4 regions of the Pseudarthrobacter sp. MDT3-1 genome follow, and region 3 is predicted to be linked to each of the others. Evidence: predicted binding sites of a transcription regulator. Region 3 holds the regulator's gene; each other region holds the start of a gene.
The links. The regulator HrcA, encoded in region 3, represses chaperone genes, less so after heat shock. The targets are predictions, from matches to a motif close to TTNGCACTCGNNNNNNNCGAGTGCNAA.
Positions count from the first base shown of each region.

Region 1: a site for HrcA is predicted at 1,734-1,760, ahead of groL (chaperonin GroEL). Genes of this name have one in related genera too.
Region 2: a site for HrcA is predicted at 2,458-2,484, ahead of ACX80X_RS18660 (Hsp20/alpha crystallin family protein). Genes of this name have one in related genera too.
Region 4: a site for HrcA is predicted at 2,678-2,704, ahead of groES (co-chaperone GroES). Genes of this name have one in related genera too.

Region 1 is NZ_JBTNDX010000012.1:89,282-94,328, forward strand. It holds gene ACX80X_RS11480 (LytR C-terminal domain-containing protein) at 1-5, shown strand, start outside; gene ACX80X_RS11485 (cold-shock protein) at 164-370, shown strand; gene ACX80X_RS11490 (ABC transporter substrate-binding protein) at 382-1,647, shown strand; gene groL (chaperonin GroEL) at 1,940-3,568, shown strand; partial or broken gene ACX80X_RS11500 (ABC transporter substrate-binding protein) at 3,646-4,822, opposite strand; gene ACX80X_RS11505 (RNase H family protein) at 5,033-5,047, shown strand, end outside.
Region 2 is NZ_JBTNDX010000032.1:23,715-28,761, reverse strand. It holds gene ACX80X_RS18680 (DNA alkylation repair protein) at 1-864, opposite strand, end outside; gene ACX80X_RS18675 (phosphatase PAP2 family protein) at 994-1,773, shown strand; gene ACX80X_RS18670 (MmcQ/YjbR family DNA-binding protein) at 1,779-2,087, shown strand; gene ACX80X_RS18665 (MerR family transcriptional regulator) at 2,109-2,435, opposite strand; gene ACX80X_RS18660 (Hsp20/alpha crystallin family protein) at 2,571-2,996, shown strand; gene ACX80X_RS18655 (J domain-containing protein) at 3,071-3,424, shown strand; gene ACX80X_RS18650 (hypothetical protein) at 3,469-3,846, shown strand; gene ACX80X_RS18645 (AAA family ATPase) at 3,838-4,623, opposite strand; gene ACX80X_RS18640 (glycoside hydrolase family 1 protein) at 4,924-5,047, shown strand, end outside.
Region 3 is NZ_JBTNDX010000003.1:255,606-260,652, forward strand. It holds gene ACX80X_RS03850 (GerMN domain-containing protein) at 1-882, shown strand, start outside; gene ACX80X_RS03855 (16S rRNA (uracil(1498)-N(3))-methyltransferase) at 904-1,686, opposite strand; gene dnaJ (molecular chaperone DnaJ) at 1,689-2,816, opposite strand; gene hrcA (heat-inducible transcriptional repressor HrcA) at 2,894-3,907, opposite strand; gene ACX80X_RS03870 (DUF3097 domain-containing protein) at 4,055-4,903, shown strand; gene ACX80X_RS03875 (DUF4870 domain-containing protein) at 5,032-5,047, shown strand, end outside.
Region 4 is NZ_JBTNDX010000002.1:265,874-270,920, reverse strand. It holds gene ACX80X_RS02585 (glycoside hydrolase family 3 N-terminal domain-containing protein) at 1-42, shown strand, start outside; gene ACX80X_RS02580 (shikimate 5-dehydrogenase) at 144-962, shown strand; gene ACX80X_RS02575 (class I SAM-dependent methyltransferase) at 973-2,214, opposite strand; gene ACX80X_RS02570 (hypothetical protein) at 2,270-2,653, shown strand; gene groES (co-chaperone GroES) at 2,863-3,159, shown strand; gene groL (chaperonin GroEL) at 3,237-4,847, shown strand; gene ACX80X_RS02555 (ATP-dependent DNA ligase) at 5,032-5,047, shown strand, end outside.

The DNA.
Region 1 (5,047 bases), on a different contig from region 3:
AGTAGCGTCTCGCGGTCACGCCTGAGTAACTTTTGGGCCCCGGAGCGGCCGTGTGGTTCGGCCCGCCGGATGGCTTGTCGCTAGAGTGATTTCAGGCTTCGGTCCGTAACAAGCGGCACACTTCCGACAGGGACCGACGGCACGACGGAAAAGAGTGGACATCATGGCATTGGGAACGGTTAAGTGGTTCAACGCCGAAAAGGGCTACGGCTTTATTACGGTGGACGGCTCCGGGGACGATGTCTTTGTGCACTGGTCGGCCATTGAGGGCGAAGGTTACCGGGCCCTGGATGAGGGCCAGCGCGTGGAGCTTGAAGTCGGTGAAGGCGAGAAGGGCCCGCAGGCAGAAAACGTCCGGCCCACGCAGTGATCTCCCGCAGCTTGCGTTCAACAATCGTCCGCACAGCCACAGGGGCGGCCGTCCTGCTGGCCCTGGCCGGCTGTGCCGGGGCAGGCGGCAACGCCCGCGTTGAATCCGCTGAAGCGTCCGGTGACGGCACGCTGCGGATCGGGCTGATCCAGGACAGCGCAGGGGGGCAGGCCTTCCTCAACGACTCGCAGCTCGCTGCGGCCCAACTGGCCATCAAGGAAATCAATGCGGCCGGCGGTCACAAGGGCAGGCTTGTTGACCTGGTGGTAGGCGCCGGTGAAGGCGCCGATGCCCAGGCCAGGAATCTGGCCTCAGCCAAGGTTGATGCAGTGATCGGTCCCACGGATTCGAGTCACGCCGCTGCCGCCATCGACGTCCTCTCGGCTGCGCGGGTCCCGCTCGTCTCGCCGGCCAACTCCGCTGCCGGCCTGTCCCGCTTCAAGAGCGGCGGCTACTACTTCAGGACGGCGGCCGCGGACGTTGCACAGGCCTCGGTGCTGGTGAAACTGGCCAAGGACGGCGGCGCCAAGGGCCTTGCCGTGGTCTACCAGGACTCTAGCTACGGAAAGGACGTTTCGGTCGCGGTGACCGGCGCCGCCAAGAACGCCGGCCTGGAGACTGTCTCCACCACCGCCTTCAAGCCCGGCGACGCCGGGAACGCGGCAGCTGCTGCCAAGGCTGCCACGCCTGACGCCGTGGTGCTCATCGCCAGGGGCGATGCCCAGGGCGCCATCGCCGAGCTCAATAACGCTGGGATCTCGGGCAAGAGCATCATCCTGAGCGACGGCGCCTTCGCCCAATACGGTTCGGGGGTGGGATCCAAGGCCCTCGACGGCGCCCGTGCAGTGGTGCCAGGCCTGCTGCCGTCCGCGGACTTCCAAGCACGGCTTGTTTCGGTCAACCCTGCATTGAAAGACCTTTCGTTCGCCGCCGAGACCTACGACGCCGTGAACCTCGCGGCCCTGGCGGCAGCGAAGGCTGACGACGATGCCGGCCGCTCCATCGCCGCCAACCTGATCGCCGTGTCCGGCGGGACAGTTGGCGGGCAGCCCGCCGCGAAGGCCTCTGGCCCGGCCACCAAGCCGTGCCTGTCCTACACCGAGTGCCTCGCTGTCCTGAAGACCGGGGCAGGCATTAATTACGACGGCGAATCGGGGCCGGTTGCCTTCGATTCCAACGGTGACATCACCACTGCCAATTACATGGTGTTCACGTACGGCGCGGACAACAAGGCAGTGCTCAGCGGCCGTGAGGCTGCGGGCCGGGCCGCAGGCTGATCGCCAATGGCGAACGGGTCGCCCTGACAGGGCGATTTGCGGGGTCTTTCGCTTGCACTCTCACCTAGGGAGTGCTAATTATTGAGTTAGCACTCTTACGTACCGACTGCTAAAGCAACGTCCGGTTTTTCCGGCAGCGGAGCTTGGCGGCGGGTCGTGGAGCGAGAGAAATACCTAGCTGGAGTGAGATCCCCAGCCGCGGCATACAGAGGCCGCCGGTGAAGGATCGTCCGTCGCGGGCACTGCAGTGAGGTTCATTCTTAACGACTGTCCCGAAAGGACTACTGCCGTTATGGCCAAGATCATTGCATTTGATGAAGAGGCACGCCGCGGTCTTGAGCGGGGCCTGAACATCCTCGCCGACGCCGTCAAGGTCACCCTCGGCCCGCGTGGACGCAACGTCGTCCTCGAAAAGAAGTGGGGCGCCCCCACGATCACCAACGATGGTGTTTCCATCGCCAAGGAGATCGAACTGGACGACCCTTACGAAAAGATCGGCGCTGAGCTGGTCAAGGAAGTTGCCAAGAAGACGGACGACGTCGCTGGCGACGGCACCACCACGGCTACCGTGCTGGCGCAGGCCCTGGTCAAGGAAGGCCTGCGCAACGTCGCGGCCGGCGCTGACCCGCTGTCCCTCAAGCGCGGTATCGAGAAGGCTGTCGCGGCCGTCACGGTTGAACTGCTGGCCTCGGCCAAGGAAATCGAAACCAAGGAAGAGATTGCGGCTACTGCCTCCATCTCCGCCGGTGACGACGAAATCGGCGCCCTGATCGCTGAAGCCCTGGACAAGGTGGGCAAAGAAGGCGTCATCACCGTCGAGGAGTCCAACACCTTCGGCCTGGAGCTCGAGCTCACCGAAGGCATGCGCTTCGACAAGGGTTACATCTCCGCTTACTTCGTTACTGATACTGAGCGCCAGGAAACGGTCCTTGAGGACCCGTACATCCTGATCGTCAACTCCAAGATCTCCAACGTCAAGGAACTGGTTGCTGTCCTGGAAAAGGTCATGCAGTCCAACAAGCCGCTGCTGATCATTGCCGAGGACATCGAGGGCGAGGCCCTGGCCACCCTGATCGTCAACAAGATCCGTGGCACCTTCAAGTCCGTTGCCGTCAAGGCTCCGGGCTTCGGCGACCGCCGCAAGGCCCAGCTGGCCGACATCGCTGTACTCACCGGTGGCCAGGTCATCGCCGAGGAAGTCGGACTCAAGCTGGAGACCGCCGGACTGGAACTCCTGGGACGCGCCCGCAAGGTTGTTGTCACCAAGGACGAGACCACCATCGTTGAAGGTGCCGGCGACGCCGACCAGATCGCTGGCCGCGTTTCCCAGATCCGTGCCGAGATCGAAAACTCCGATTCGGACTACGACCGCGAGAAGCTGCAGGAACGCCTGGCCAAGCTGGCCGGCGGCGTTGCAGTCATCAAGGCCGGTGCCGCAACCGAAGTTGAGCTCAAGGAACGCAAGCACCGCATTGAGGACGCTGTCCGCAACGCGAAGGCTGCTGTTGAAGAAGGCATTGTCGCCGGTGGCGGCGTTGCACTGATCCAGGCCGGCGCCAAGGCGTTCGCGAACCTGAACCTGACAGGTGACGAAGCAACCGGTGCGAACATCGTCCGCGTTGCCATCGACGCCCCGCTGAAGCAGATCGCCTTCAACGCTGGCCTCGAGCCTGGCGTTGTTGTCGACAAGGTCCGCGGCCTGCCTGCAGGCCACGGCCTGAACGCAGCAACCGGCGAATACGTCGACCTGCTGGCTGCCGGCATCAACGACCCGGTCAAGGTAACCCGCTCTGCCCTGCAGAACGCGGCTTCCATTGCCGGTCTGTTCCTCACCACCGAGGCCGTAGTGGCCGACAAGCCGGAGAAGAACGCTCCGGCCATGGGTGGCGGCGACGACATGGGCGGCATGGGCGGCTTCTAGTCCCCAGCGCCCGGACTACGTTCCGCGCAAACCATAATGCGGCCCCCTCCACTGGAGGGGGCCGCATTTGTTTGGCGCTACTTGCGGGCCGTGGCCAGCATCCCTTCGACTTCCTTCTTGAACGCGTCGGCGGCCGCCTGCGGAGTCATCCGGTCGTACAGGACTTCGTCGGTGAACCGCTTGATGACGTTCTGGACGCTGCCGGCACCCACCGGCGGGACGGGAGGCGCGCCGGCGATGTCCGGCGCAATGACCTTCAGGAAGGCCACCACAGTGGTGCCTGCCGGCTTGAGGGCCGGGGTGATGCCCTCGACGATCTCAGAGTTGCTGGGGACTCCGCGGTCTGTCATAAGGATGGCGCCTGCGGGGCGCGGAGCATCTTGATGCTGCTGCCCGTGGTGGTTTCCAGTGATCCCAGCTGGTTGGTCCACCACCAGGCCATGCCCACCCGGTTCGTGCCGAACAGGCTCTCCTCAAGGCCTGCGCCGGAGTCCTCGGTGGCCACCGTGGCCGGCGGGGTGACCTGGGAATCGCGCTGTTCCTTCAGCCATTCCCAGAACGCAGCGGCCGTAGCGGTGTCGGAGTCCAGTTTCCCGTCCTGGGAGTAGAGGTCCTCGCCGTGCTGCCGAAGCCAGATGATGAGGTCCGCCTCGTTGCTGCCATAGGCCGCGCCGTAGCTCTTCCCGTCACCGGCCGCGCTGAGTTTCGCGGCGGTGTCCAGTCGTCCCAGGTCCAGGTGGTGTCGTCGGGGACAGGCACGTTTGCTGCCTCGAAGACCTTGGTGTTCGCCATGATGACGTAGGCGTTCTTTCCGGTGCTCAACCCGTACTGTGCGTTGTCGTATTGGCCGGACGCCAGTGATTCCTTGTCCAGCTTGGAGGTGTCGATCCCGCCCTGTTTGGCCAGGTCCAGCAGCGCCCCGCGGCCACCGTACTCGGCGATGTATTTCTGGTCCATCTGGATGACATCCGGTGCGTCATTGGCAGCGGTCGTGGTGGCCAGTTTGTCCCAGTAGCTGGCCCATTCGCCCGGCTCGGATTCGATCTTGATGTTGGGATGTTCCGCCTCGAACGCGTCGATGACTCTCTCTGTTTGCGCGTTGAGGTACTCATTGCCCCACCAGGCGAACCGCAGGGTGACTTCGCTGTTTTCGCTGGAGCCGGCGGGTGCACCGCAGCCTGTGGCGAGCAGTGAGACAGCGACGGCGACTGCGCCGAACTGGAATCTCCTGCGGCTAATGGCCCGAATCTTCATTGACGTGCCGTCCTCAAAAGGGTGGAGGTCCACCCCGCGCGTGTCCCGTGGCGGCGTCGGTGCCGGTGGGGAAGCTTCGACTGAGAAAGCGCTTTCCCGGCCAGGATTCGGATTCTGCCGCGCTTCGACTTCGGCGTCAAGGCTTTTCGGTAAGCGGTTTCCCGAGCGCTGGCTGAACCGGTTGTCGGCGCTGTCTGGCAGGATGGTTAGGTGACAATTACTGCA
Region 2 (5,047 bases), on a different contig from region 3:
GGTGTTGGCGATCTCGAAGTCGAAAGCAAGTTCACCCGGCAGGGCCACGTAGTTCCGGTCCAGCCGCGGCCCCGTGACAGCGAGCGACGCCGGCACGAACCCCTGCAGGGCCAGCGCTCCCGGGTGCGCATTCTTGATCAGGGTCCGCAGGCCGTGCCTGACCACCCATGCGGTGTTGGCGTCCGGCGCGGACAGCCAGCGCGCCGCCGTCGCCACCACTACCTTTGGTGCGTGCCGCGCCAGGTCGTTGAGGTGGTTGGCTACCGAGCGCCGCACGTACTCCGAAGGATCCCGGTACAGGGCGTCCAGAACCGGGAGGGACGCCTCCGGGTGAAGCACGACGGCGGGTACCCGCACCGCCCAGGGGAGGTACGGCCGCGTCCCCTCGCTGGCCAGCCGCCGGACATGCTCGTCCGGATGCCCGGTCCAGCCCTGGATGATCTCGAGGGAACGCTCCAGGTCCGCGGCCAGCAGCCGGCGAATGGCGAACTCGCCCGTGAGCCTCGGGGTCAGTTCGGCCAGAAGGGCCAGGCAGTCGTCAAAGTAGGGTGAAGTGCCTGATTCGAGGGCAAGCGTGACGGCCGTTTCGGATACCGGCCAGAGGATCCAGCCCGTGAAACCGGCGCCGGAAAGGGCGCTCCGGAAGATGCGTGCCGCCGTCGGGTATCCCGGATCCGGAAGCTGCCGCACATCCGCCAGCAACGCACTGCTCACCGCATCCGTCCGGCTGCGCAGGCTCAACTCGTCCAAGTGTGCGGCGGCAGCAGCCACTTGCGGCCAGCCCGATCCCGGAGCGGCCGCAGCCAGGATCCCGGCCAGTGTTTCCACGCCCTGCCGGTTGATCAGCTCATTCATCGCGCCCATTGAGACAGGCTACCCCCGCGGGCTGACATGCCCGCCGCAGGGCCAACGACGGGCAGAGCAGGCCAACGCCGGGCAGAAGGGATAATCTTCACCTTAGGCACTCCTTAACGGCGCACGGACGGACACACAGTGGCAGAGCAGGCAGGCAAGAACAGTCTTTGGCGGACCTTCCATGACAAGTTCGTGGTGGAGGAACGCTTCATGGAACCGGCCGCGCGGAAGGCTTTGTACCGGACGGCGGTGGTGCTCATCAGCGTGGGGGCCCTGCTGTTCGTCGCGACGCTGGTGGGCGTCCTGCAGAGCGGTACCGGCCCCTGGGGTCCCGACGAATCCATCCGCGACTGGCTGCTCTCGCTCCGGTCCGAGACCCTCACTGCCGTGATGATCTTCCTCGCGGTGGTCTTCGGCCCGGTCGCCCTGCCCATCATCGTGCTGGTGGTGGCGGTGGTCTGGGGGTTCGCGGCCAAGCACGCCTGGCGGCCCATTATGCTCGCCGCCGCCATGCTCACCGGCGTCGTGATATCGCAGATCATCCTGGCGATCGTCCAGCGCTCGCGGCCCCCTGTGGAACTGATGCTGTTCGGCGCCGACCACACCTTCTCGTTCCCGTCCGGCCACGTCCTGGGTGCCTGCGACTTCCTGCTAGTGACCGCCTTCCTGGTCTTCTCGCGACGGGAAAACCCGACGTCGGCCGTCTTCGGCTTCGTTGGTGCGGGCATCGGCATAGTTCTCGCCGCGGTGAGCCGCCTGTACCTTGGCTACCACTGGCTCAGCGACGCGCTGGCCTCGATGACGCTCTCGCTTCTGATCCTCGGTGCCGTCATCGCCCTGGATACGTGGCGGACCGCCAGGATCCCCGGCGAACGGATCACGGGCGAACTCTCCAAAGCGGACGCGCCGGGCGACTAGCCGCGATGGCAGCCGAGGACGACGTGCGGAGGATGTGCCTGGCGCTGCCCGGTGTCACCGAACGCAGCAGCTGGGACCGGCCCGCCTGGTTCGCGAAGACGCTGATGGCACGCATGTGGGAGGACGGCGTGCTGACGGTGAAGACCACCGAGCGGGAGGCGCTGGCCGGCATGGAGCCTGCTACATATTTCTGGACCCCGCACCATGAGCGGTCGCCGCAGCTGGTGCTGGTCCGGCTGGACCAAATCGGCGCCGAGGAACTCGGAGAACTGCTCGAGGAGTCCTACCGGCTGGCGGGCGGCCGCGGATCCTGACTGGCCAGGGGACCCTGGCCGCTACGTGTCCGGGCGTGACCTGGCCCGTCTGAGGGCGCGGCGCAGTTCGGCATTCGCTGCCTCGAGCTCCAGGACTTTGGCTATGCCGGCAAGATTGAGCCCCTGGTCCAGGAGTTCCCCGATGTGCAGGAGCAGGCCGATGTCGGCGTTGCTGTATTGACGCGTGCCGCCGGCCGTACGCTCCGGGAGGATCAGCCCTTTCGTCTCGTAGAGCCTGATGTTCTGCTGCCCGGTCCCTGCCAGCTTTGCTGCTACAGAGATGGCATACAGTGCCTGACCGGCCCGAGGACCCGGTTTCTGTTCTGGCGTTCTACTGACCGCGTCCACCCCAAAATACCTTCCCCGTGATGTTGCATCAGTCTCGCACGAGTGCTATAAAAAATCTATATCCACCAATACAGATAACCGATGGTGGATAGATGAACTGGATTCAACTTCTAGCAACTGAAGGAGTGGGAAATGATGTTGATGCGTACGGACCCGTTCCGTGAGCTGGACCGGCTCGCCCAGCAGGTCTTCGGAACCGCCGCCCGGCCGGCGGCAATGCCCATGGACGCCTGGCAGGAAGACGGCGAGTTCGTGGTGGCGTTCGACCTCCCGGGCGTCAAGGTGGATTCCGTGGACCTGAACGTGGAGCGCAACGTACTGACCGTCCGCGCGGAGCGCCAGGACCCCACCCAGCCCAATGTTGAGCTGGTGGCCTCAGAGCGACCGCGCGGTGTCTTCAGTCGTCAGCTCATCCTGGGCGACACGCTCAATGCGGACACCATCAAGGCCAGCTACGACCAGGGCGTGCTGACCCTGCGGATCCCGGTGTTGGAGCAGGCCAAGCCGCGCAGGATCGAGATCGAAACCAAACAGGGTTCCCTGCACGAGATCGGTAAGTAGGTCCGGACCCAGGGGCGCCGGCTACGTCCGGCGCCCCTGCACCTTCCCGGTCAGAATTCCCGACAAGGACCGCCATGACCAGCCAGCCGGACTACTACGATGTGCTGCGCGTGAAGCCTGCTGCCAGCCAGCAGGAGATCTCCCGTGCCTACCGGGTGCTGATGCGCACCCGTCATCCGGATCTCGACGGCGGCGCAACGGTTGACCGCGACGTGCAGGATGGAGAGCTGCTGCGGATCATGCAGGCGTTCGCTGTCCTCCGTGACGCGGCGCGGCGCGCAACCTACGACAGGAGCCGCAACGGACCAAGCGCGCCGGGTGGCACCCCGACAGTCATCCCCGTCCGGAAGGTCAGCAACCGGTACGTCCCGGCCGGCAACACCATCAGGATCACCACGGTGCGCTGGGAAAGCGGACCGTGGAAGTAAACCCGTAAGACGACAGCCATCACCGCGAGGAGGCGGACAAAACAATGAGCGACTGGCGCCGCTACGACTCCCACCTGATTCCTGCCTTCCACGAACGCTTCGAACAGCGCTGGGGCGAGGGTACTGCACCGTTCCTGGACCCCGAAGCCCACGAAGAGCCGCTTCCCCGCGCACATTGGATCAATCCTGCCACTGGCGCGGCCTTGGCAGTGGTCCCCGTATGGACCGCCGAAGACGAGCAGCAGCGGTCCTTCGGGGTGTTCTATCTTCCGCCCGCCGGCGACGTCTGGGTGCTGCGGCCCGGTTACACCGGTTATCTCGAGCCGGCAGACGGCGACGCGGAGCAACTCGTCACACTCCGGAACGATGCCTTCCGGAAGGCCGTGGCGCACGCCAAGGAGTTCCTCTTCGGCTCACAATGAGCCGGCCGCGTCCGTGCCGCTGCCCAGCAGGCTGCGGGTGAGGGTTTCGGCGTCGGCCATCAGGTCGTCCACGGCGGCCGCCAGGTGCGAATCGGACACCGGGGTGTTATCCAGCGCCGCAGCCACCACCGCCCGCCGGACCGGTTCCCGCGCGAAGGAGGCGGTGGTTCCCGCCGTCCGTTCCGCGGCGGCATCCAGTGCCGCCGGGCTGAACGCCACCAGGCGGCCGTAGAGTTCCAGCAGCCGGACTCGCTCGGCATGGGCCGGCAGCGGGATCTCCACCGCGAGGTCCACCCGGCCCGGGCGCTGCGCCAGCGCCCGCTCCAGCATGTCGGGCCGGTTGGTGGTGAGGACAAACGCGACGTCGGCGTCGTTGTCCAGGCCGTCCATGGCGTCCAGCACCTCAAAAAGCAGCGGCTGCGGCCCGTGCCCGAAACTCCGGTCCTCGGCAATAAGATCGCAATCCTCCAGCACGACGATCGAGGGCTGCAGCGCCCGGGCCATGCGGGCCGCCTCGGAGATCCTGGCGAGCGATCCGCCCGAGAGGAGGATCGCCGTCGAGCCTTCACTCTGGCTCAGCAGGTGGCGCACGGTGTGCGTCTTGCCGGTCCCCGGGCGGCCGCACAGCAGGATGCCCCGTTTGAGATGCTGGCCGTGCTGTTTGAGGGACGCCCGGTGCGTGGCGATGCCCACGGTGTGGTCCGCGACCTTCTGCAGCAGGCCGTCGGGCATGATGACGTCCGACGCCGGGAGGCTGGGACGGTGGTGGAACGTCACCCCCGCGGTGCTCGGCCAGGAATCCGTTGGCTGTTTCAGGCCCCACGGCAAGGTTCACCACGGAGAGGCCTTCAGCCGACTCACTCAGGTGCTCCGTCAGCGCCTCAAGCAGCCGCTTGCCCGCCTGCTGCCGGTGGTTTCCGGCCTGCGTCAGCTGGACCAGCTCGGAAAAATCGTCGATGAACTTCCCCAGTTTTTCATCATGCTCAGATCTAGCAGCGACGCTCGTCAGCAGCCCTGCCGTGTGCCATTCTGGGACGTACCCGTTCCACGCTTTCTCGGTCATGAAGGACTGAATCCATGCACATTTCCGCCAAGGACCTGGCCGCCCTCATCCCTGCGGACTTCACGCTGGGCGTGGCCACGGCGGCCTTCCAGATCGAGGGCGCCCTTACTGAAGACGGCAGGGGCACGGCGGGCTGGG
Region 3 (5,047 bases):
CTGCCAGCATTCCTCCTTCTCACCGGTTGTATCGCGGAACCCAGCCCTGAGCCCAACCTGACGGCAAACTCCAGTGCTGCCGCCACCGGCTCCCCCGGAGCACCTTCCACCAGTGCGCCCCTGGAAACTACACAGTCCTCGAATAAGGCACCGGTCTACTGGATTGGCCGAAGCAACAGCAACGTGTTCCTATACCGGGAGTTCCGGGACGTGCCGGAGCAGGAGAATCCAGTGACCCGCGCCCTGCGGGCCATGATGTCCGAGAAGCCGCTGGACCCGGATTTCTTCACGCCTTGGCAGGATCCCGAGAAACTCGCCTCGTCCATCTCCGGCAAGAACGTCATTACCGTCGACGTCTCGGAGGATGCCTTTAACAGCAATCTCGACGCCGACATGGCCGGCCGCGCCATTCAGCAGCTGGTCTTTACCGCTACGGCAGCGGCTGCGAGTTCCGGCCTGATCGATTCCGGCCAGCAGATCCAGGTCAGGATCCTGGTGGATAGCCACACCGATTACGTTGCCTTCGACCACGTCCAGCTTGGCGACCCCATGTCCCGAGCTGCCGGAATGGTGGCGCCCGTGTGGATCATCGATCCGCAGGAAGGGACTGATTTGGCCGGCGGAAGCGTCAAGATCACCGGCCGCAGCACCGTTCCGGGCGGTAAGCTCCGCTGGCAGATCCTGCGGGCCGAAGCGAACGGGAACAAGGCGCCCTACCTGACCGGGGAGACCACTGCAGCTGCCGAAGCCGCCCAGTCCGGAGTCTTTACGCTTGCCCTTAGCCTGTCCTCGGGGAGTTACGAGCTCCGCGTTTCGCAGGTGGATGCGGCCGGCACCAGCCAGGAGCTGAATGTGGATACGCGGAACTTCAACGTCCGGTAGCAGCATGCGCAGCAGGCGGCCTCAGGATACCGGGGCTGTCCAGCGTCCCAGTACATCGCTCGCCAGAACAACCGCTGCCGGTCCGGCCGTGGATGACCTCAGGACGTGGTGTCCCAGGAGCGCCGTCACGGCGCCGGCGTCGCAAAGCCGGGTGACTTCGCGAGGACTGATTCCGCCTTCCGGGCCAACGATGAGCAGAATTTCCAGGGGTCCGGCGCCAGCCTGGTTGCCCTGCCATGCTTCCAGGACAGACCGGAGCGGCCGGACCGCGTCTTCGTGCAGGATTACGGCCAGATCCGCTGCCGCCACGGCCGCCCCAAGGCCTGGCGTTTCGACGGCGGCGCGCACCTCGGGGATCCAGGCGCGGCGTGCCTGCTTGGCGGCGGCAGTGACCACGGACTGCCATTTTGCGTGGGCCTTGGCCGCGCGCTCACCCTTCCAGCGGACAATTGATCGCTCGGACTGCCAGGGAACTACGGCATCGATCCCGAGTTCGGTTGCCGTTTCCACGGCCATTTCATCGCGGTCCCCCTTGGCCAGGGCCTGCACCAGCACCAGCCGGATATCGGGCCGGTCCTCCACCACGAGGGCGGAGCATTCCACGGTGAGCTCCGCGGGCGACGCCGAGACAACAGTTCCTGTCAGCCGCTTTCCGGCGCCGTCGGCAATGTCCACTGCTTCTCCGGGAGATAGCCGTTTTACGGTCACGGCGTGGCGTGCCTCCGGCCCTTGAAGGACAAAACGGGCACCGGGCACCAGCTCGTCCAGCGACCCGGCACCGCTGAAGAAAACGGGATTGCTCACCGTTACAGGTTACCGAACCGGTCCCGCAGCTTGGCAAAGACGCCGCCGCTGGCAGCCAGCTTGCCTTCCGTGAACTGCTCGCCCCGCAGCTTCGCCAGCTGCCGCAGGAGATCCTCCTGCGCGGCATCGAGCTTGGCCGGCGTCTCCACCTGCAGATGGACCATCAGGTCCCCGCGGCCGTAACCGCGCAGGTGCGTCACGCCGAGTCCACGGAGCGTGATGATCTCTCCGGACTGCGTCCCTGCCTTGACGTCGATTTCCTGCAGCCCGTCAAAGGTTTCCAGTGACAGCTCGGTGCCCAGGGCGGCGGCAGTCATCGGGATGTGCAGCGTTGCGTGCAGGTCGTCACCGTCGCGCGCGTAGGTGGCGTCGTTGTTGACCCGGAGTTCCACGTACAGGTCCCCGGACGGTCCGCCGGCCGGGCCTGCTTCGCCCTGCCCGGAGAGCTGGATCCGGGTGCCTGTGGCAACACCGGCCGGCACCTTGATGGTGAGCGACCGCCGGCTGCGGATGCGGCCTTGGCCGCTGCATTCGTTGCAGGGGTCCTTGATGACCGTCCCGAAGCCTTCGCAGCTGCCACACGGGGCCGCCGTCATGACCTGGCCCAGGATGGAGCGAACCGCCCGCTGGACCTGGCCGCTGCCGCCGCAGATATCGCAGCGCACAGGGTGGCTGCCTTCGCGGCAGCATGACCCGTTGCAGGTGGGGCAGGTGACGGCTGTGTCCACTTCGAGTTTCCGGTTGACGCCGAACACGGCATCGCGGAGTTCGATCCGTACACTGATCAGCGCGTCCTGGCCGCGGCGGACCCGGGACGCGGGGCCGGAGGTGCCGCCGGCCCCGAAGAACGTGTCGAAGATGTCCTGGAACGCGAAGCCCTGGCCGGAGTATCCGCCGCCGCCGAACCCGTTGTCGGTGCCGTTCTCATTGCCGGTGGTGTCATAGATCCGGCGCTTCTGCGGGTCCGAAAGTACCTCGTAGGCATGGGTCACGGCCTTGAAGCGGTCCGATGCATCGTCCCCGGGGTTTACGTCCGGGTGAAGAGTGCGGGCCAGCTTGCGGTAGGCCTTCTTGATCTCTTCCCCGGTGGCTTCCGGCGAGACTCCGAGGACGTCGTAGTGGCTGCTCAAAGTTCGTATCTCTTCCTTGTTGTACTGCCGGCAGCCGGGCTGCCGGCACTGCTCTTCGTGCCTGGACCGCGGTGCTGTTACGGACCCAGAATTCTTGAAAGGTAACGGGCTACTGCCCTGACGGCGGCCATGGTGGTGGGATAGTCCATCCGCGTAGGGCCGAGCACACCGATCTTGGCAGTGCTGTCTGGTCCGTAGCCCGTGGCCACCACGGAGGCTTCCGCGAGCCCGTCGTACGGGTTTTCACGCCCGATGCTGACTGCCACGCCCCTCGGATCCTGCGCCATGTCGCTCAGGAGGCGCAGCAGGACAACCTGCTCCTCGAGCGCTTCCAGGACCGGCCCGATACTGAGCGGAAAATCCACATTGGAGCGGGCGAGGTTCGCCGTTCCGGCCATGACCATGCGTTCCTCCCGGCTGCTGTGGGCGAGCGTTTCCAGCCCGTGGGCCAAGGCCTGGGCCGCCGCGCGCTGGCCCGGGCTGACGGACAAAACGACTCCCGGCAGCGAGGGGGTCAGCCGGCTCAGCGAGATGCCCGCGAGTGATCCGAGGAAGTGTGACCGCAGCGCGGCGATGGCGTCGTCGCCGAGGTCCTGGCCGATGTCGATCACGCGCTGCTCGACCTTGCCGGTGGTGGCGATGAGGACCACCAGGACCTGCCGGGGCGCGAGCAGGACGAATTCGATGTGGCGGATGGTGGCGCGGCTCAGATGCGGATACTGCACTACGGCGACCTGGTTGGTCAGCTGCGACAGCATCCTGACGGTCCTGTCAAGGACGTCGTCCAGATCGTCGGCGCCCTCCAGCAGCGACTGGATTGCACGCCGTTCCGCATGGGAAAGCGGCTTTACCGCTGAAATCTGGTCCACAAACAGCCGATAGCCTTTGTCTGTGGGGATCCGTCCGGCGCTGGTGTGCGGGGCCGTGATCAGGCCGTCGTCTTCCAAGGCCGCCATGTCGTTGCGGATGGTGGCACTGGACACGCCGAGGTGGTGGCGTTCCACGAGCGCTTTTGAACCTACTGGCTCGCGGGAGTGCACATAGTCCTCCACGATGGCGCGCAGTACTTCGAGTTTGCGCGGCTCGCTCATATTCCACCTCCATCCGTGGTCACTGCAGGGTTAGCACTCGACATGCCTAAGTGCTAACAGTCTAATATGAGTCACCCCGTTGTTAGCATTGGTACCGCTCCGGGCGAAATTCCGGGCCAGGATCTAGCGGCAAGGCGGAATCAATCCATGCAGTACCAGAACTGGGGTCCGCAGGAGATCACCGCGCCTGTGAGAAGCGAACTCCCCGAGGTCCCCGTGGAACGTGGCATGGTTCTCGAAGACGCCCAGTCAGGCTGGGTGGGAGCGGTGACCCGGGTGGAGAAGTCCGGGGGCATGCATGTCGTGGCCCTCGAAGACCGGCGCGGCAAGTCCCGGTCCTTCCGGCTGGGCTTCGGGTTCCTCCTGGAGGGGCAGCCCATCCGGCTCGTTCCCCCGGCGCCCGGGCAGGCCGCCCCCGTGGCCGCCGGCCGGACGGCGTCCGGCTCGTTCCGCGTGGCCGGCCAGCGCGCCCAGGTGGCCAAAGCCAGCAGAATCTGGGTGGAGGGAAAGCACGACGCCGAACTCGTGGAAAAAGTCTGGGGTGACGATCTCCGCGTAGAGGGCATCGTCGTCGAGCCTTTGCATGGCATTGATGACCTGGCAGGGGCGGTGGCCGCATTCGGTCCCGGTCCAGGGCGGCGGCTGGGGGTCCTGGTGGACCACCTGGTGCCGGACTCGAAGGAGTGGCGCATCGCGGCTGCCGTGATGGCCTCCCCCGGCGCGGTGGGGAATGTCCTGATCGTCGGGCACCCTTACGTTGACGTGTGGCAGGCCATCCGGCCCGCTGTACTGGGCATCGAGCAATGGCCGGTGGTGCCGCGCGGGCAGGACTGGAAGACCGGAATCCTGGCAGCGTTCGGCTGGCCGCACTCCACCAAGGAAGACATCGGGCTTGGCTGGCAAAAGCTGCTGGGCGCTGTCCGCAGCTACGCGGACCTGGAAGCATCACTCCTCGGGAGAGTGGAGGAAGTCATCGACTTCCTGACGGTGCCCTGACACCGGATCCGGCTCCTGGCGGCAGCATTTGGTGGCTGAACCAGTATTCTTGGTACTGCGGAGGCTGCCGTTGCTTCACTCCGGCATTCTCCAACCCAGCACCATTGCACTTTCGAAGGAAGAAAACCGTGGCACAAAACGCAC
Region 4 (5,047 bases), on a different contig from region 3:
GCCGCCGTCGGAAGCTATCCGGCCGGGACAGGCTGCCCGTAACGAAAAGTACCCACCCCAACTAGGTAGCGCTATCTGTCGTTTTGAGACCTCAAAACGACAGATAGCGCTACCTAGTTGGGCGAGACGGGTTTAATGGACAGGTGCCCATTCTGAATAAAGACATGACCCTGTGTATTTCGCTGTCGGCCCGGCCCAGCAACAACGGGACGCGGTTCCACAACCACCTCTACGACCAGCTGCACCTGAACTGGATCTACAAGGCCTTCGCCCCCACCGACCTGGCCCAGGCGATCGCCGGCGTCAGGGGCCTGGGAATCCGCGGCTGCGCGGTGTCCATGCCGTACAAGGAGGACGTGATGGCCCTCGTGGATGAGCTGGATCCTTCCGCTAAAGCCATCGATTCGGTCAACACAATCGTGAACACTGATGGGCATCTGAAGGCCTACAACACCGACTACACCGCCATCGAGCAGCTCCTCGCAAGCAACGCCGTGCCCACGGACTACTCGGTGCTGGTCCAGGGCGCCGGCGGCATGGCCAAGGCCACCGTCGCTGCCCTGCGGGACGCCGGCTTCACGGACGTCACCGTCATCGCCCGGAACAAAGACACCGGCAGGGCGCTCGCAGAGCAGTACGGGTTCCAGTGGCGGGCAACGCTCGACGGCGGCACGGCAGACCTGATCATCAACGTCACCCCCATCGGTATGGCAGGGGGCCCGGAACTGGACTCGCTGTCCTACCCGGAAGATGCGATCGCCGCAGCCAAAGTGGTGTTCGACGTCGTGGCGCTGCCCGCGGAGACGCCGCTGATCAAGGCGGCCCGCGGCGCCGGGAAACAGGTCATCACCGGCGCCGAAGTGGCCACCATCCAGGCGCTCGAGCAGTTTGTGCTCTACACCGGTGTCCGGCCCACCGATGAGCAGGTCCGGGCGGCAGAGGATTTCATGCGCGCCCAGTAGGACGCGCCCACTAGGACAACGTTTGGACAGGTTCCACCGAGATGGCCACCCGGTCCTCCCCAATGCGGGTCAGGACCAGGGTGGCTGTTTTTTGTCCGGCCTTTTTCCCGGCCACCTTGCTTCCGGCGAACAGCTGCTTGCGCAGTTCCTCCGGGGTTACCGAGGTGCCGCGCTTTTTGATGTCCAGCACCGTGATGCCGTTCTCCTTCACCCAGGCCTTGAGCGCCTTGACGTTGTACGGCATCACTTCCAGGACCTTGTAGGCGCGGGCGAACGGCGTGTCCACCAGCTCCGGAGCGCAGATGTAGGCGATGTGCTCGTCCAGCAGGTGCCCGCCCAGTTGAAGCGCGACGTCGGCCACCAGGCCGGCGCGGATCACCGCGCCATCGGGCTCATACAGGTAGCCCGCTGCCGGACCCACCGGCGCGGCGGGACCGCCGTCGAAGTCTTCGGCGCTGGTCAGCTCGGCGGCACCCTGCGGGCCGAGCAGCAGCGCCGCACGGCGGATTCCGGGCCGGCGCACGGAGTTGAACCACAGGGCCACTTCGGTGACGTCGCCGCCCACCGATACCCACTGCGCTTCGCAGCCGGCGGGAACTGACTCGTGCGGCATGCCGGGGCCCATTTTTACGCCAACGGCGCGCCCGGTTGCGGCGAGCGATTCCACAAAGGACAGCGGCGGTGAAAACGCCTCAGGATCCCAGATCCTCTTGGTACCCGAGGTGGAGGTGACCCGGCGTGCGGGATCCAGCCAGACGCCGTCGACCCCGTCCAGCGGGACGGTGGTGGCGTCGGAGTGCACCACGGTGGCGTTGGGGAAGGGGATCAGGTTGACCGTGGCGCAGGCGGCCGTGGTTTCGTCCATTTCCACGGCCGTGACCGTGATGTCCATCGAAGCCAGGGCCAGAGAGTCTGCGGCAAGGCCGCAGCCGAGATCGGCCACGTGGCGGACACCGGCCTGCGCAAACCGCTCGGCATGCCTGGCGGCCACCGTGAGACGCGTGGCCTGTTCCAGCCCGGCCTGCGTGAAGAGCATGCTCCGGGCGAACTCGCCGAACTTCAGCTCCGCCTTGGTGCGCAGCCGGGACTGGGTGAGGACGGCGGAGACCAGTGCAGGGGAGTGCCCGGCCTTGCGGAGGGCCGCGTTGAGTTCCAAGGACTTGTCCTCGCGGTACGGGCCCAGGGACGCCAGGAGCTCCCAGCCTTCGCTCGTGAGCAGTGGGGCGATCTGGTCCTGCGGTGCTTGAGCCATGGGTTCAAGCCTAGTGGAGGTAGCCCGGCGGCCAGTTCCCGCTAGGGTTAAAGGCATGGAAGACAGCGCAGGCACCCAGCCGTCCGGACTACCCCAAGAAAGAGAGCCGGACCTGGTGAAGTTTGCCCGCCCCGCGCTGATTGCAGGATCCGCAGTGGCCGTGGTCTGCGTCGCGCTGCTGGTAATCATCCTCTTCCTGGACACGTTCAACGCCACCGTCTACTCCGTGGGCGGCAAGAACATCCAGGATGCCACGGACGAGGCACAGGAGATCCGCGGCCTCTACGCCGGGGCGCGCATAGGCGGCATCATCCTGCTGGTGGTCTCGCTGCTGGCTGCCGTGGGCGGCGCCGTGGTGATGTACCTGCGGCGGGGCGCCGTTGAGGAAGGGGACGACGGCGACGAGGACGTCGATCTCGAAGACCTCACCGGCCGGTAACAGCTGTTCGCCAGCGACATAATTCTGGCACTCGCCTTGACCGAGTGCTAACCAATACATAGAGTCATCATTAGCACTCTCCCTAGGAGGGTGCTAACACATGAAGAGCTGCCAGCCAGGCTGCTGCCGGCACCGCGACGACGGTTTGCCAGCCACGGCGAAGCAGCTCAACTGTCCATGAATTTGCTGACGTAGAAGGAGAGGTCCGAGTGTCGGTCTCTATTAAGCCTCTTGAGGATCGTATTGTTGTCCGCCCGCTCGAAGCCGAGCAGACCACGGCTTCCGGCCTGGTTATCCCGGACTCCGCACAGGAGAAGCCGCAGGAAGGCGAAGTTGTTGCAGTAGGCCCCGGCCGCTTTGACGACAACGGCAACCGCGTTCCGATCGATGTTGCCGTTGGCGACGTTGTTATCTACTCCAAGTACGGCGGAACTGAAGTCAAGACCGGTGGCACCGAGTACCTCGTGCTCTCCGCCCGCGACGTTCTGGCGATCGTCGTAAAGTAACTCTTTGGATCCCCGTACTGCTGTTCCGTCCCTGACCGAACAACAGTGCGGGGTTCTGTCTTTGAAAGGACAAAACCATGGCAAAGCAGCTTGCGTTTAACGACGCTGCACGCCGGTCGCTTGAAGCCGGCATCGATAAGCTCGCCAACACTGTCAAGGTGACGCTCGGCCCCCGCGGCCGCAACGTTGTCCTCGACAAAAAGTGGGGGGCACCCACCATCACCAATGACGGCGTCACCATCGCCCGCGAAATTGAGCTTGATGACCCGTATGAAAACCTTGGCGCGCAGCTGGCCAAGGAAGTAGCCACGAAGACCAACGATGTTGCCGGCGACGGCACCACCACGGCCACCGTGCTCGCCCAGGCCCTGGTCAAGGAAGGCCTGCGCAACGTTGCGGCGGGCGCCGCTCCGGGCCAGATTAAGCGTGGCATCGAGGTTTCCGTAGAAGCCATTGCAGCCCGCCTGCTCGAGAACGCACGCCCGGTTGAAGGCACGCAGGTTGCCAGCGTGGCAGCAATCTCGGCCCAGAGCGACGAAATCGGCGAGCTCCTCGCCGAGGCATTCGGCAAGGTCGGCAAGGATGGTGTGATCACCATCGAGGAGTCCTCCACCACGCAGACCGAGCTGGTCCTCACCGAGGGCATGCAGTTCGACAAGGGCTACCTGTCCCCGTACTTCGTGACCGACTCCGAACGCCAGGAAGCCGTCCTCGAAGACGCCCTTATCCTGATCAACCAGGGCAAGATCTCCTCAGTGCAGGACTTCCTGCCGCTGCTGGAGAAGGCGCTGCAGAGCTCCAAGCCGCTCTTCATCATTGCGGAAGACGTTGAGGGCGAGGCCCTGTCCACGCTGATCGTCAACCGCATCCGCGGCACGCTGAACGTTGTTGCCGTCAAGGCTCCGGGCTTCGGCGACCGCCGCAAGGCCATGCTGCAGGACATCGCCACCCTCACCGGTGCGCAGGTCATCTCCGCGGAACTGGGCCTCAGCCTGGATTCGGTTGGCCTTGAGGTGCTGGGTACTGCCCGCCGCATCACGGTCACCAAGGACAACACCACCATCGTTGACGGCGCCGGTTCCGCAGAAGACGTCGCAGCCCGGGTTTCCCAGCTGCGCGCCGAGCTGACCCGCACCGACTCCGACTGGGACCGCGAAAAGCTCCAGGAGCGCCTGGCCAAGCTGGCCGGCGGCATCGGTGTCATCAAGGTCGGCGCAGCCACCGAAGTTGAGCTGAAGGAAAAGAAGCACCGCATCGAAGATGCAGTGTCCTCCACCCGCGCCGCCCTCGAAGAGGGCATCGTGGCCGGTGGCGGTTCCGCGCTGATCCACGCACTGAAGGCCCTCGACGAGGACCCTGCAGTCAAGGCACTCGAAGGCGACGCCGCCGCTGCTGTGGGCATCGTCCGCCGCGCGCTGGTCCAGCCGCTTCGCTGGATCGCCCAGAACGCCGGTTTCGACGGCTACGTTGTCACCGCCAAGGTTGCCGAGCTCGAAACCAACAACGGCTTCAACGCCAAGACGGGCGAGTACGAGGACTTGATCGCCGCCGGTGTCATCGACCCGGTCAAGGTCACCCGTGCAGCCCTGCGCAACGCGGCATCCATCGCTGCGCTGGTTCTCACCACCGAGACCCTCGTAGTGGAGAAGCCCGCTAACGAAGACGAGCACGCAGGCCACAGCCACTAATCCCCACAGTCTCCCTCACCTCGCTTCGCTCGGTCAGGGAACCCTGACGGCGTGGGCCCACTCACCGTCTCCGCACAAGAACCGGTCCAGCTTCGGCTGGGCCGGTTTTTTGTGCCACAAACCACTCGCGGCCCGCTTTTCCCGCCTACGCGCCCGGCGTCGGCGGGCGTGGCAGACTGATGCCATGCTGCTAGACGAGC